One region of the Corallincola platygyrae genome, then DNA from elsewhere that is predicted to be linked to it. Evidence: predicted binding sites of a transcription regulator. Region 1 holds the regulator's gene; each other region holds the start of a gene.
What was found. Region 1 encodes sigma-54, which starts transcription at its own class of promoters, with help from an activator protein. Its sites were predicted from a motif close to GTTGGCACGNNNNTNGNNT; they were not measured.
Positions count from the first base shown of each region.

Region 1 (3,085 bases):
GATAAGGACGAGCTGTCTATCTGCAGGTCTGCTCGCGATATTAAAGGTTCCAGCAGACGCTCTTCAGCTGCAATTGCCTGCTCAAGAGAGCCTCCGTTTTTAGACAGAGGGTGCAATCTGCGGGTCTCGCTGAATCGTTTTATCAGCGCGCTTTGGTCTGCATCCAGAAACAGTAAAGTGCAACGATACTGTTGGCACAGCATGTCTAAAATGGTTTCTAACGTATGCGGCTCTTCAGGCAGGTTTCGAACGTCGATGCTGACCGCTATCTCGCCATAGCGCTCACTGACCTGAGTGACCAATGTCGGTAGCATTTCTACAGGAAGGTTATCGACACAGTAATAACCAAGATCTTCCAGAACACGTAAAGCGACACTTTTGCCAGAGCCTGATCGGCCGCTGACAATAGTAAGTTTAATGGGTGACGCTACGTCCGTGTCGCTCATGGGTGAGTGATGATCTCGTAGAGTTCCTGATCGTTATCTGCACATCTTAACTTCTTCAGAATTTGCTTGTCTGAGAGTTTTGCTGCAATTGCTGACAGGGTTTTCAGGTGTTCCTGGCAGCTCTGTTCTGGGACCAGTAGCGCGAATATGAGGTCTACTGGTTGATTGTCGATGGCATCAAAGGCAATAGGCTCATCGCACTGCAACAAGACTGCAACAGCTTTACTGGCATTTGAGATCCGCCCATGAGGAATAGCAATACCATTTCCAATACCTGTACTGCCCTTTTTCTCTCTATCCAGAATGCTTTCAAAGATCATTTTGCAGCCGTGATCCGGCAGGTGCTTGGCAGCCAGTTCGCTGGCCATCTCAAGCACTCGTTTTTTGCTTGAACCGTGGACTGCACTTCGAGTGCAGTCCAGGCTGAGAATGGATGATATATCCATAGTGTAATTAGTGCGCGTTTAGCTTTTCTTTATGTTTAATTACTTGTCGATCGAGTTTATCGACCAACGCGTCGATTGCGGCATACATATCTGAATGCTCTGCGTTAGCAAATATCTCACCACCATTTAGGTGCAGTTTTGCTTCTGCTTTTTGCGTTAACTTCTCAACGTTGAGGATAACGTAAACGTTATTGATGTGGTCGAAATGGCGCTCTAGCTTAGTGAACTTTTCATTCACATAGTTTCGGAGTGAATCAGTAACTTCGACATGATGGCCGGTAAGATTGATTTGCATAGACCTCATCCTTTTATTGGTGAGCTTTTTACAGCAAGCTCTTTCGCTGATTTGACGGTGGGATAGACAAGGACTCCCGATACTTGGCGATCGTTCGTCTTGCTACCTGAATTCCCTGGTCTGCCAGTAGGTCAGCAATTTTGCTATCTGACAAAGGCTTGCTGGGGATTTCAGCCGCCACTAGTTTCTTGATCAGTGCTCGAATAGCTGTTGAGGAGCATTCTCCACCCCCTTCAGTACTGACGTGGCTGGAGAAGAAATATTTAAGCTCGAAGATACCTCTGGGGGTATGCATATACTTTTGTGTGGTCACACGGGATATGGTTGATTCATGCATATCAACCGCTTGAGCGATATCGTTAAGCACCATTGGCTTCATCGCTTCATCGCCGTATTCAAAGAAATCCCGTTGAAACTGAACAATGCAGTTTGCCACTTTCATCAGCGTATCATTGCGGCTTTCCAGGCTCTTGATGAACCATTTTGCTTCCTGCAGATGAGAGCGAATGTACTGGCTGTCTGCTGAATTCTTCACCGTGCGGCTCATGGCAGCATATTGCTGATTTACTTTGAGTTTAGGTACGGCATCAGGGTTGAGCTCTACAACCCAGCGACCGCTTTTTTTGGTCACCGATACGTCTGGAATCACGTATTGTTCTTCGCCACTGATCACCGCACTGCCTGGGCGAGGATTAAGTGACTGGATCAAGCGGAGAACTTCGCGTAACTGGTCTTCCTTGAGCTTGCTTTTACGCATCAACTGGCGATAGTCACGGCTGGCGAGTAGCTCGATATGATTGCCCAGAACCTGCTTACATTCTTTCAACCAAGGTGTATCTTCTGCAAATTGGTTGACCTGCACCAGCAGGCACTCTTGCAGTGAGCGAGCGCCAACGCCGATCGGGTCAAACAACTGAATACGTTTGATTACAGCTTCAACTTCATCCAGCTCAACCGCTTCTTCATCTTGTCCGAGCGCGGTAAGAATGTCTTCTGCTGACACAGTCAGATAGCCGGATTCGTCGATGGCATCAATGATGGCGGTGGCGATTGCACGGTCTACGTCACTGAATGGAGTCAGTTGCATCTGCCACTCGAGGTGGCTTTGCAGTGAATCTGTTGTCTCGCCCTGATAGCTGAACTCACTATCGTCGCCGTAGGAGGCTCCGGAAACTGGCGCTGCAGAGAGGTGATCATCCCAGGTGCTGTCTACTGGAAGTTCGTCAGATATCTGCTCTTTGTTGAGTGCTTCCGACGTTTCAACCGCAGCAGCATCATGTTCGTCTTGGAAACCATCGTTGCTGTCAGCTGATGCCGTTTCAGCTTTTTGAGGAAGATCTTGAGCCTCGCCGTTGACAGGCTGCTCAGCTACGTCGCTTTGTTCTGTCTGTTCCAGAAGCGGATTATTGTCGAGCGCATCCTGAACTTCCTGCTGGAGGTCCAGAGTCGATAATTGCAACAGCCGAATTGCCTGTTGCAATTGCGGCGTCATGGTAAGTTGCTGGCCTAAACGTAACTGTAATGACGGTTTCATTTACTTCCGTGACAATAAAAAAACGCACTTGCTTACAACGGACGTGGAGTTCGAGTGAGAGACTAAAAAATGCGTCACCCGTTAATTAAACTATAGCTGGAATTGCTCGCCGAGATACACGTCACGTACCTTTTGATCCGATAATACATCTTCCGGCTTGCCTTTGGCTATCAACTCTCCGTGGCTAACGATGTAAGCGTACTCACATACATCCAGAGTCTCTCTCACATTGTGATCAGTAATCAAGACACCAAGACCTCGATCGCGTAAGTGTTCAATGATTTTCTTGATATCGGTTACAGATATTGGATCTACTCCTGCAAAAGGTTCATCCAATAAAACGAACTGAGGCTCTGCAGCCAGT
Region 1 covers NZ_BAABLI010000029.1:7,210-10,294, forward strand. The annotation lists gene rapZ (RNase adapter RapZ) at 1-419, opposite strand, end outside; gene ptsN (PTS IIA-like nitrogen regulatory protein PtsN) at 443-892, opposite strand; gene hpf (ribosome hibernation promoting factor) at 900-1,187, opposite strand; gene ABEA14_RS16675 (RNA polymerase factor sigma-54) at 1,216-2,721, opposite strand; gene lptB (LPS export ABC transporter ATP-binding protein) at 2,812-3,085, opposite strand, start outside.

Region 2 (3,085 bases), on a different contig from region 1:
AGATCATTTACGTCAACCACGCCGTTCGGGTAGAGAATAACCAAACGTTCAACCAAGTTAGATAATTCTCGGACGTTACCCGACCATGGGTGCAACATCAAAGAGTCAATCGCCTTATCAGTAAATCGGATAGCAGCACTATGTTCTGCTTCCAGTCGAGATACCAATTCCTGCAGCAACAGAGGAATATCGTCCTGACGTTCACAAAGTGCGGGCATCTCGATAGGGAAAACATTCAGACGGTAGTATAGATCTTCACGGAAGCCGCCATCGCTGATCATGCCTTCGAGATTGCGATGCGTCGCTGCGACGATGCGTACATCGGCGGTTACCAACTTAGCGCTGCCAACACGTTCAAATACACGCTCCTGCAATACGCGTAGCAATTTAACCTGCATGTTCAGCGGCATATCACCGATTTCATCAAGAAACAGTGTGCCGCCCTGAGCCAATTCGAAGCGACCTTTGCGGCTGGTAATTGCGCCAGTAAAAGCGCCCTTCTCATGACCGAATAATTCACTTTCCAGCAGCTCGGCTGGAATAGCACCACAGTTGACGGGAACAAACGGGCCGTCACGACGGGCAGACAGGTAATGAATATTACGCGCCACCACCTCTTTACCCGTACCTGAGTCTCCCAATACCAGCACGTTGGCATCGGTAACGGAAACCTGTTCGATGAGCTGACGCACTTGCGCGATAGCGTCGCTTCGACCGACCAAGCTTCGGAATAGTTTGGTTTGACTGGCGGTTTGTGGCTTACCGCCGGGGCGCTTACGATGATAATCCTGACAGCGATGAATGACTTCCGTCATTTTGCTGTAACTAAAAGGCATTTCCAGAGAGCCCACCAGGTTTGGTAGCTCTACACCACCATCATCACCCAACAGGATATAGGGCTGGAGCGGATGGACAGAAGCAAGACGTTGAATGAACTCCAAAGGCTCTTCGTCTGCTATGTCCCCTATTATTACGGCGCGCCAGCTATCCTCACTGTTGATGAGCGCCAGGTTATCAGAGCCTGTGACCCTGCAACTTTCACCGATAAAGCCTAATAGAAGATCTAACTGCGCGCGGCGCTCATTATTATCATCAATGACGAGAACGTCAGATAATCCCTGCATAAGTGGAACCTTTTAACCCTCTGGGTATTGCGGAAAAATCCGCCATTTCCTTGACGCTGGAGAAACCGTCTTTTACTGAGGTCTTATATTAATATCGGCTTCTATTGTATTGAAAGAGCCTGATAGAGCAACATCGGAGTGGGAGCAAAGTCTCAGTTTAGATCGCTGGCACTCAATTTGCTTACACAAATGAGAGGCAGATCCGTCTGTGCGGATCTTTGACGCTGCTACTATGAACAGCAACTGCACACATGCGTAACAACGCAGAAGAAGGTAAACGAACATGGCAAGAACATCGATTCAGCAGTACCGACAAGGTACGGTGAGCTCGCTGACGGATGCGGACCCTCATACACAGGTATCAGCCATCATGGCGCATATTCTGGGTAATGTCGCCGCCGCCCGCGGAGCGATTGAGCGAAAAGACCATGAAGCAAAAGGGCTTAAAATCGGCAAGGCCATTGAGCTTATTAGTGTATTGCAGGCAAGCCTGGATATGGAGGTTGGCGGAGAGATATCCCGCAATCTCTACGATCTTTATGATTTCTGCATCTTTAAATTGGGCCAAGCTTCAGTCAACGGTGAGCTGGAAGCGATGGATGCAGTGACCGGTGTGATGAGAAACATCAAAGAGGGTTGGGACGGTATTCCGCAAGATGTCCGTGATGACCTGGCGAAAAAGAAGGCTGCGGAAAGTGAGTAAAGCCGAGCAGTCTGATTATGCAGTGCTTGTCGAGCAGGGAAGAAACCTGCAGCAGACACTGGATAAGCCACCCGAGCCAGATTTGGATTTAGCTAGCTTGGGCTTTGAGCAATGGTTAACGGCAGTGAATAATCACGCAAAAAACTGCCAGGACCGTTCAGAATTGGCCGAGCTCAACGCATTAGTACTTCAAATTAAACAAACCATTACCAGCAGACAGGACAAAACCAAAGAGTTGTTGCTCCGCTCCAAACGCGCTGGTAAAGGCAAAAATGCTTATCAGAATAATAGATAGATCGCCTTTAATAAGGTAAGGACTTCCCATGTTTGACGGTAAATCGATTCTCATCACTGGTGGTACGGGATCATTCGGTAAAAAGTACGTCAAGACCCTGCTTGAAAGGTACAGCCCCAAGAAAATCATTATCTACTCTCGAGACGAACTGAAGCAGTATGAGATGCAACAGGTCTTCAATGCCCCTTGCATGCGCTATTTTATCGGTGATGTTCGAGATAAAGAACGTCTAATCCGGGCGATGAACGGTGTTGATTACGTTATTCATGCTGCAGCACTTAAACAAGTGCCAGCCGCAGAATACAACCCGATGGAATGTATCAAAACTAATATCAATGGTGCCGAAAACGTCATCGATGCAGCCCTGGCCAACAACGTCGAAAAAGTGATTGCTCTGTCGACAGACAAAGCCGCCAACCCGGTCAACCTATACGGCGCAACTAAGCTGTGTTCCGACAAACTGTTTGTCGCTGCCAACAACATGTCAGGCGGACACAAGACCGGTTTTGCCGTAGTTCGCTATGGCAACGTCGTTGCGTCTCGTGGCTCAGTGGTGCCCTTCTTCCAGAAACTGATTGACGACGGTGCAAAAGAGTTACCAGTCACCCATGATGAAATGACACGATTCTGGATCACTCTTCAACAGGGCGTCGATTTTGTACTCAAGAACTTTGCTCGCATGTGTGGCGGAGAAATCTTTATTCCGAAGATCCCATCGGTGAAGATCGTCGACCTTGCTAAGGCGATGGCACCTGAGCTGAAAATCAACATTATTGGCATTCGCCCCGGCGAAAAGCTTCATGAAGTCATGTGCCCTGCAGACGATTCCTATCATACCTTCGAGTTTGAAGACCATTTTGTCATCGCACCTTCCATTCAGTTCAGCAGCCGTTCCAACAACTTTGGCATCAACGCCATTGGTGAAACTGCCAAGCTGGTGGAGCAAGGGTTTGAATATAACAG
Region 2 covers NZ_BAABLI010000004.1:354,113-357,197, reverse strand. The annotation lists gene ABEA14_RS02235 (sigma-54 dependent transcriptional regulator) at 1-1,124, opposite strand, end outside; gene fliS (flagellar export chaperone FliS) at 1,408-1,827, shown strand; gene ABEA14_RS02225 (hypothetical protein) at 1,820-2,122, shown strand; gene pseB (UDP-N-acetylglucosamine 4,6-dehydratase (inverting)) at 2,151-3,085, shown strand, end outside.
Region 2: a site for sigma-54 is predicted at 1,289-1,307, ahead of fliS (flagellar export chaperone FliS). Genes of this name have one in related genera too.

Region 3 (3,085 bases), on a different contig from region 1:
CTTCCATTAGCTAACGAAAAATTTTAGAACCGACGTTTATAACGAAAAACGGATAAAAAGTCTTATAACTAGCTCACGTTCGCTGCTTAACACAGGTTGTACTAGGCTTAATCTGACCTTTCCATGGAGGGCTATTATGCTCAAGCAAATGTTCAACCGTGCACTGTTATGTACAGCGCTGCTATTCGTATTTACGCCTCTTCAGGCGGCGGCAAACCCGTTAATTGATATGGTGACGCAGCAGCTTGGCGTTTCTCCGACCCAAGCCAGCGGTGGATTAGGCGCTTTGCTTTCAACAGCGCAAAAAGGTATGAGCGGCGGAGACTTTGCAGCCTTAGGTGACGTGGTACCTGATATGAGTAGTTTGTTGGCTGCAGCGCCTACGCAGGTGAGTGGCGATGCAGACACCCTGGGGTCTATGGCCTCCGGGTTACTGGGGGATTCAGAGGCTGCCAGTAACGCAGTGGCACTGAATCAGGCGTTTTCCAGCTTGGGATTAGACTCTGGTATGGTGGGACAATACTCCAAGATCCTACTGGATTTTGTCGAGTCGGAAGGCGGCCAGGCGCTAATGGAATCGCTAAAATCTGCGCTTATCTGATAATGGCGTTTTCTGCTTAAACAAAAAGCCCCGTAGCTTGATAGCTATGGGGCTTTTTTAATACCAATCCGCATAACTCTGCAATCTATTTCAATAAAGCTGCAAATTTCTGCTTGAACTTGGCCACTTTGGGCGCAACCACCAGCGAGCAATAGGGCTCATGTCCATGCATAGAGAAGTACTGCTGATGGTAGTCTTCTGCTGGATAAAACACTTCCAGAGGCACGATTTCTGTAACGACCGGCTCTGCCCACTCATTAGCCTGAGCCGCCACCGCTTGCTCCGCTTCGGCTTTCTGTACGCTGTCGTGATAGAAGATGCCCGAACGATATTGGGTGCCGATATCTTCACCCTGCCTATTTAATGTGGTGGGATCGTGAATGGTGAAAAAGATATCCAGCAAGGTCTCATAACTTATCACTTGCGGATCAAAAAAAATCTGAACAACTTCCGCGTGGCCAGTGTCACCCGTGCAAACTGCTTTGTAGCTGGGATGTTCCACATGCCCGCCGGAATAACCTGAAGTCACTTGCTGCACACCTTTCAATTCACTGAATACGGCTTCCAAGCACCAGAAGCAGCCGCCTGCCAGCGTCGCTATAGAAGCTGGCTCTTTATTATCCAATGTCATTAAAATTTACACCTATATTTCTATTAGTGATATAAAAAACAGCAACCAGCTGTTTTTTAAGGAAAAAATAATATAGGCACAACTTTTGCCTAATTTTTAACAGTTATTTATAGTTTTCTAATTTTGTAGTTGCGTATACGGAATACGTAGGAGTATATACATGAAGTTGTCCCTTATCAGCGGCTTGTTCGGCTTAGTCGCACTTACCGCTACCTCAGCGGCATCTGCTCTTGTTATCGATACAACTGAGACGTGGAATGGAAGCTACCGTGTCGGTTCATTTGGCGAATCTAACACCGCCACATATGGCCAGACTTTCACTTTAGGCCAAACAGCAGGTCTAACAGACTTTACGTTTTTTGTTGGTGACAAAGTCGACCCAGGCTACGTTGACTTTGAAGCGTACGTTTACGCTTGGGATGGAGTGAAAGCTACAGGTGATGCCCTGTTCATGTCCAGCCCTTATACAACCACAGACAATCAAGGTTTGGGTGGTTTCGAGCAGTTCACAATTGATACTGGTGTGCTGTCACTTGACGCTGGAGAGTACGTTGCCTTTTTCTCAGCTTCTAACCTTTTTGACGGCGTTCAGAGTACCGCGTACTTCGGAAATGTAGATGGTAAGACGTATACCGAAGGTAGCTTTGTGTTTATGAATAACGGCAGCGATTTTGATCGTTTGACGCAAGATAGCTGGACAGCATGGAATCGCGACTTAGCATTTACAATGAACTTTGTATCTGTGCCAGAGCCTTTACCAATTGCCCTGCTGGGTCTCGGACTGGTAGGACTATTTGGCAGCCGTCGAAAAATTTAACACTTTTTAAGATTTAGTCGTTCGTAAAAAACCGTGTTTCAACGCGGTTTTTTTATGCCTGCTATTTTTCGCTTTCAACACATTCCTAACGCTTGCTAGACTGCTGTTCCGCTTTATCCCAATGTTGATAAAAGAAGGCTGAGGAGAGGAAGGTTGGAAAAGATCGCAAACGTCGCCATTGTCGGCGGCACCCATGGCAATGAATTCACCGGTGTCTATCTGCTGAAAAAGTGGCAGCATGAGCCCTCAGCCATTAAGCGAAGCAGCTTCGAAACCTCAACGCTTTGGGCCAATCCCCGTGCGTTTGGCGAAAACAAACGCTATTGCGATCAGGATCTGAATCGACAATTCACCCGCGCTCAACTTGATGATCCCAGTTTGGCCGGATACGAACAGTCTCGAGCGAAAGTGATTGATGCGACCCTGGGACCAAAAGGTGACGCCAAGTGTGATTTCCTGATCGACCTGCATACCACCACCAGCAACATGGGCCCATGCATACTGTTGACCCAGGAAGGTAAGATTTATCGCCAACTGGCGGCCTATGTGAAAATGAAAATGCCCGAGGCCGTAATTTTCCGCGACGAAGACCACCTGCCCGCAGCACAACATCACCTGCTGTCGACAGTTGGCACCATGGGGGTCATTGTTGAAGTAGGGCCAGTTTCGCAATCAGTGATACGCCAGGATATCTTCGAGCAAAGCGAAGCGCTGACACATCATATTCTCGACTTCATCGAGCTTTACAATCAGGATGCTCTGCCTGAACTGCCAGCTTCTGTTGAAGGCTACCGTTACCTGGAGAGCATTACACTGCCCTTGGATGAGTCGGGTGAACGCCTGGGTATGGTTCATAGTAATGTTCAGGACAATGACTTCCAGCCAATCTACCCTGGCGACCCACTGTTCCAAACCTTTGAGGGTGAAACGATCACCTATCAGGGCGATAAAGTGGTCTATCCGGCATTTATTAATGAAGCCGCTTACTACGACAACAATCTGGCCATGTCTCTGTGTGAAAAGGTGAGGATAGATG
Region 3 covers NZ_BAABLI010000015.1:287,566-290,650, reverse strand. The annotation lists gene ABEA14_RS13955 (DUF2780 domain-containing protein) at 137-601, shown strand; gene msrA (peptide-methionine (S)-S-oxide reductase MsrA) at 687-1,232, opposite strand; gene ABEA14_RS13945 (PEP-CTERM sorting domain-containing protein) at 1,393-2,049, shown strand; gene ABEA14_RS13940 (aspartoacylase) at 2,203-3,085, shown strand, end outside; gene ABEA14_RS13935 (GNAT family N-acetyltransferase) at 3,083-3,085, shown strand, end outside.
Region 3: a site for sigma-54 is predicted at 1,305-1,323, ahead of ABEA14_RS13945 (PEP-CTERM sorting domain-containing protein). Genes of this name have one in related genera too.

Region 4 (3,085 bases), on a different contig from region 1:
ATGCCTCGCCCAAAGCTTCCCCGTAAAGTCTGCTGTCGCCCCGCAAACAGTTGTTTTAAGCCCAACGGCATACCTATGTCTGAGCTGGTTCAGGTTGCGCTTGAGCCTGACGAACTTGAAGCGATGCGATTAGTGGATCTTGAGGGAATGCAGCAGATGCAGGCCGCTGAAGTGATGGGGGTTTCCCGTCAAACTTTGGCCAACATTGTTAAAAGTGCGCGTCATAAAGTAGCTGGTGCGCTGATTCATGGGCAGGCATTGATGATGGAAAAAAGCGACTAAAGGAGCAAAAAAATGATCATCGCAATTCCTATGGAAAACGACAAAATCGCCAATCATTTCACCAAAGCCAGTCAGTTTGGCTTCTTCAACCCTGAAGGCAAGTTGATTGGCAGCAAACTCAATCCTGCGGGCAATGTTGGCTGTCAGGGCAAAGGTAAGCTTGTACGTATGTTGAAAGAGCAGGGGGCAACACATTTGCTGGTGCGCCAAATTGGGCAACAGATGCTGGGGCGCTTACTGACAGAGTCGATGCAGGTGTTTAGCCTGGCCAATCGTCCGGGTGAGCTGGCCGAAGAGGTGGCCAAGCTGGCAAGTCATAATGAACTGAGCGCGGCAGAGCAGGGCAACCCATCGCCCAATCACAAAGGCTGTGGTTGTGACCAGCATAAACATCGGCACACACATGAGCACGTTAAGTGTGGTTGTGGCGGCAAGGATGGCCACGCTAAGTGTTCTGGCAGCGGTCATAACAAGTCGAATGCTGGACGGGGCAAAGGCCACGGTCATGGTTGTTGCCATGGCAACAACCATGACCCCAGATAGCGCTTAGATATGGGTCTTCCGTCATTGCCATCCTACGAACAGCTCAAGACGACACATCGACAGTGTATCGCTTGCGGCCAGCCTGCTGGGGAGCAGAAAGGGTTGGAGCTAGTGTTCAGGTCTTTTGATGAAGGCGTTGTAAGGGCAACATTTTATGCCTCTGAATCTCACCAGGGGTACCAGGGGCTGATGCATGGCGGCTTAGTTGCCACCCTGCTGGATGCGGCGATGACTCACTGTTTATTCTATGCAGGAGTGAAAGCGCTGACTGCTGAGTTGCAGGTGAGGTATCTGAGTCCGGTTGTGCTTCCCGTTGAGTTAACAGTGGAGGCAAGGCGAACTAAACAGCGGCGCGGTATTCACTGGCTGGAGGCCAAGGTCTATGGCGCCGATGTTACTTACGCGAATGCGTCCGCCAAGTTTGTGAGTGTGGCTGGGATGTAGGTCGTTAATCTGTCGAAGCTGGCCATTCCACCGATTTGTAAAAATAAAAAAAGCCGCATTAGCGGCTTTTTTTAACATAATAGGACGATTTAACGCATTACGCGACGAGCCGCCAGTCCAAATACTGCCAGACCCATAAGCAATAGCGCTGCCGGCGCAGGAACTGCTGCTGCAGGTTGGAAGCTCAGAGCGATCTGCTCTGTTGTAACAATGCCACTGCCCGTAGTAATAGCATCGGCACGATCGCTCACACCGGCGCGAAAAGACGCACCAAGACTTGCTTCAGAACCAAAAAACAGCGAAGCGGAAGTGACTGCAGGCGCTGCATTCACAACACCGAATGACAGGAAGTCAAAGTCGGTAATAGTGCCGTTAAGTACGGTCCAGCTGTTTCTGAACGGAGCGCCTACGTATTCACCGACACCATATCCGGCGCTGTTGCTGAATACTTCGATGCTGCTGGCTGCACCAGTACCTTCTGACAGGCCGCGTACAATACCGGTAATAGAACCACCGCCATTAAGTGCATTTTCAAAGCTGAATGTGAAATCAAGCAGGGCTGCCTGAGCATTTTGACATGCCATCAACAGAGCGATAGCAGAGATTACGCGAGTCATTAAACGACGCATCACAACTTCCTTATAGATGTTAAGACTGCATGTAGTTCGCCTGTTAAGGCAACTTCAGCACTAAATGTTAATTTAGCAAAGCAAAATCTATTCCATCCAATATTATCAATTGGTTAGTTTTGTCCTGGTTGAATAGTTGTAAGATAGTTCGACACTGTCAAGGTTAAAAAATAATCAGTTTTTCATTGTTAACCTAACTTTTTTCTGCTTACTGGCAAATCTACTTAAATGGTTAGTCCTGCTTCTTCAAGTAGTGCTTTGAGTGGCGCACACTCCTGTTCATAACGCTTCCAGCGGCCGATCGATTTGTTGTTCATCGGTTGGCGGACCTGCACGGCACTGGCTGTAGCAACGGGTGCGTCATTGAGGTGGAAATCGATGCAGCCTTGTTCAAAGGGCAGGCCACAGAATGCCAGTATCCGCTTTATTTGCTGCTCTGGTTCAGCCACGAGGGTCTCGTAATCAACACACAATAGCTTGTCACCTAACTTCTGTTCCCAGAACTTCATCAGGTCATCAAACATCAGGTAATACCGCCCGGTATCTTCCAGATCGTACGAATAGTTGTAGTAACTGAAATTCAGCGCGAATAGCTGGCGGAAGTTACTCAGGCAGGTATCCATCGGATTGCGCCGAAGGTAGATTAACTTGGCTTTGGGCAGTGCCTGATGAAGAAAGCCGAGGTAGAAAAAGTTGAGTGGCATTTTATCGGTGAAATGCCGGTGTCCGGTAGTTTGAGGGCAGGTGCTTTCTATATAGGCTTTGCCCAACGCAGGCATATCCAGTGTCATGCCTTTGGCAATGGTCTCTGGATCCAACACCTGACGCGAAGGCGTTTTTGCCATGCGTTTTAAAGCCACACCAAAGTTTTGCAACTCGCCAGCGGTAAATACCTGACTATGACTGGAGACAATGCGGTCAACCAGCGTCGTGCCCGATCTTGGCATGCCTGTCACAATAATGGGCTGGTCATCCTCGTGGCCCCTGCTGGCATCGAAAGTATGGTTGGCAAACGCGGCTTTCATGTTTTCAAACAGGGCTTTGTCCTGCTGCCACTGATAACCCAAACCTACTTTTTTCGCGGCATTACCCTTGGCTAGTGCGGCAAAGGCTTTGGGGTAGGCTTTTAACGCTTCATACTCTTTGAGCAGGGCATGTCCCAAATGTACCTGGCCATCGACACTGTG
Region 4 covers NZ_BAABLI010000004.1:157,298-160,382, forward strand. The annotation lists gene ABEA14_RS01425 (DUF134 domain-containing protein) at 1-282, shown strand; gene ABEA14_RS01430 (NifB/NifX family molybdenum-iron cluster-binding protein) at 295-825, shown strand; gene ABEA14_RS01435 (PaaI family thioesterase) at 835-1,269, shown strand; gene ABEA14_RS01440 (PEP-CTERM sorting domain-containing protein) at 1,359-1,898, opposite strand; gene ABEA14_RS01445 (tetratricopeptide repeat-containing sulfotransferase family protein) at 2,123-3,085, opposite strand, start outside.
Region 4: a site for sigma-54 is predicted at 1,977-1,995, ahead of ABEA14_RS01440 (PEP-CTERM sorting domain-containing protein). Genes of this name have one in related genera too.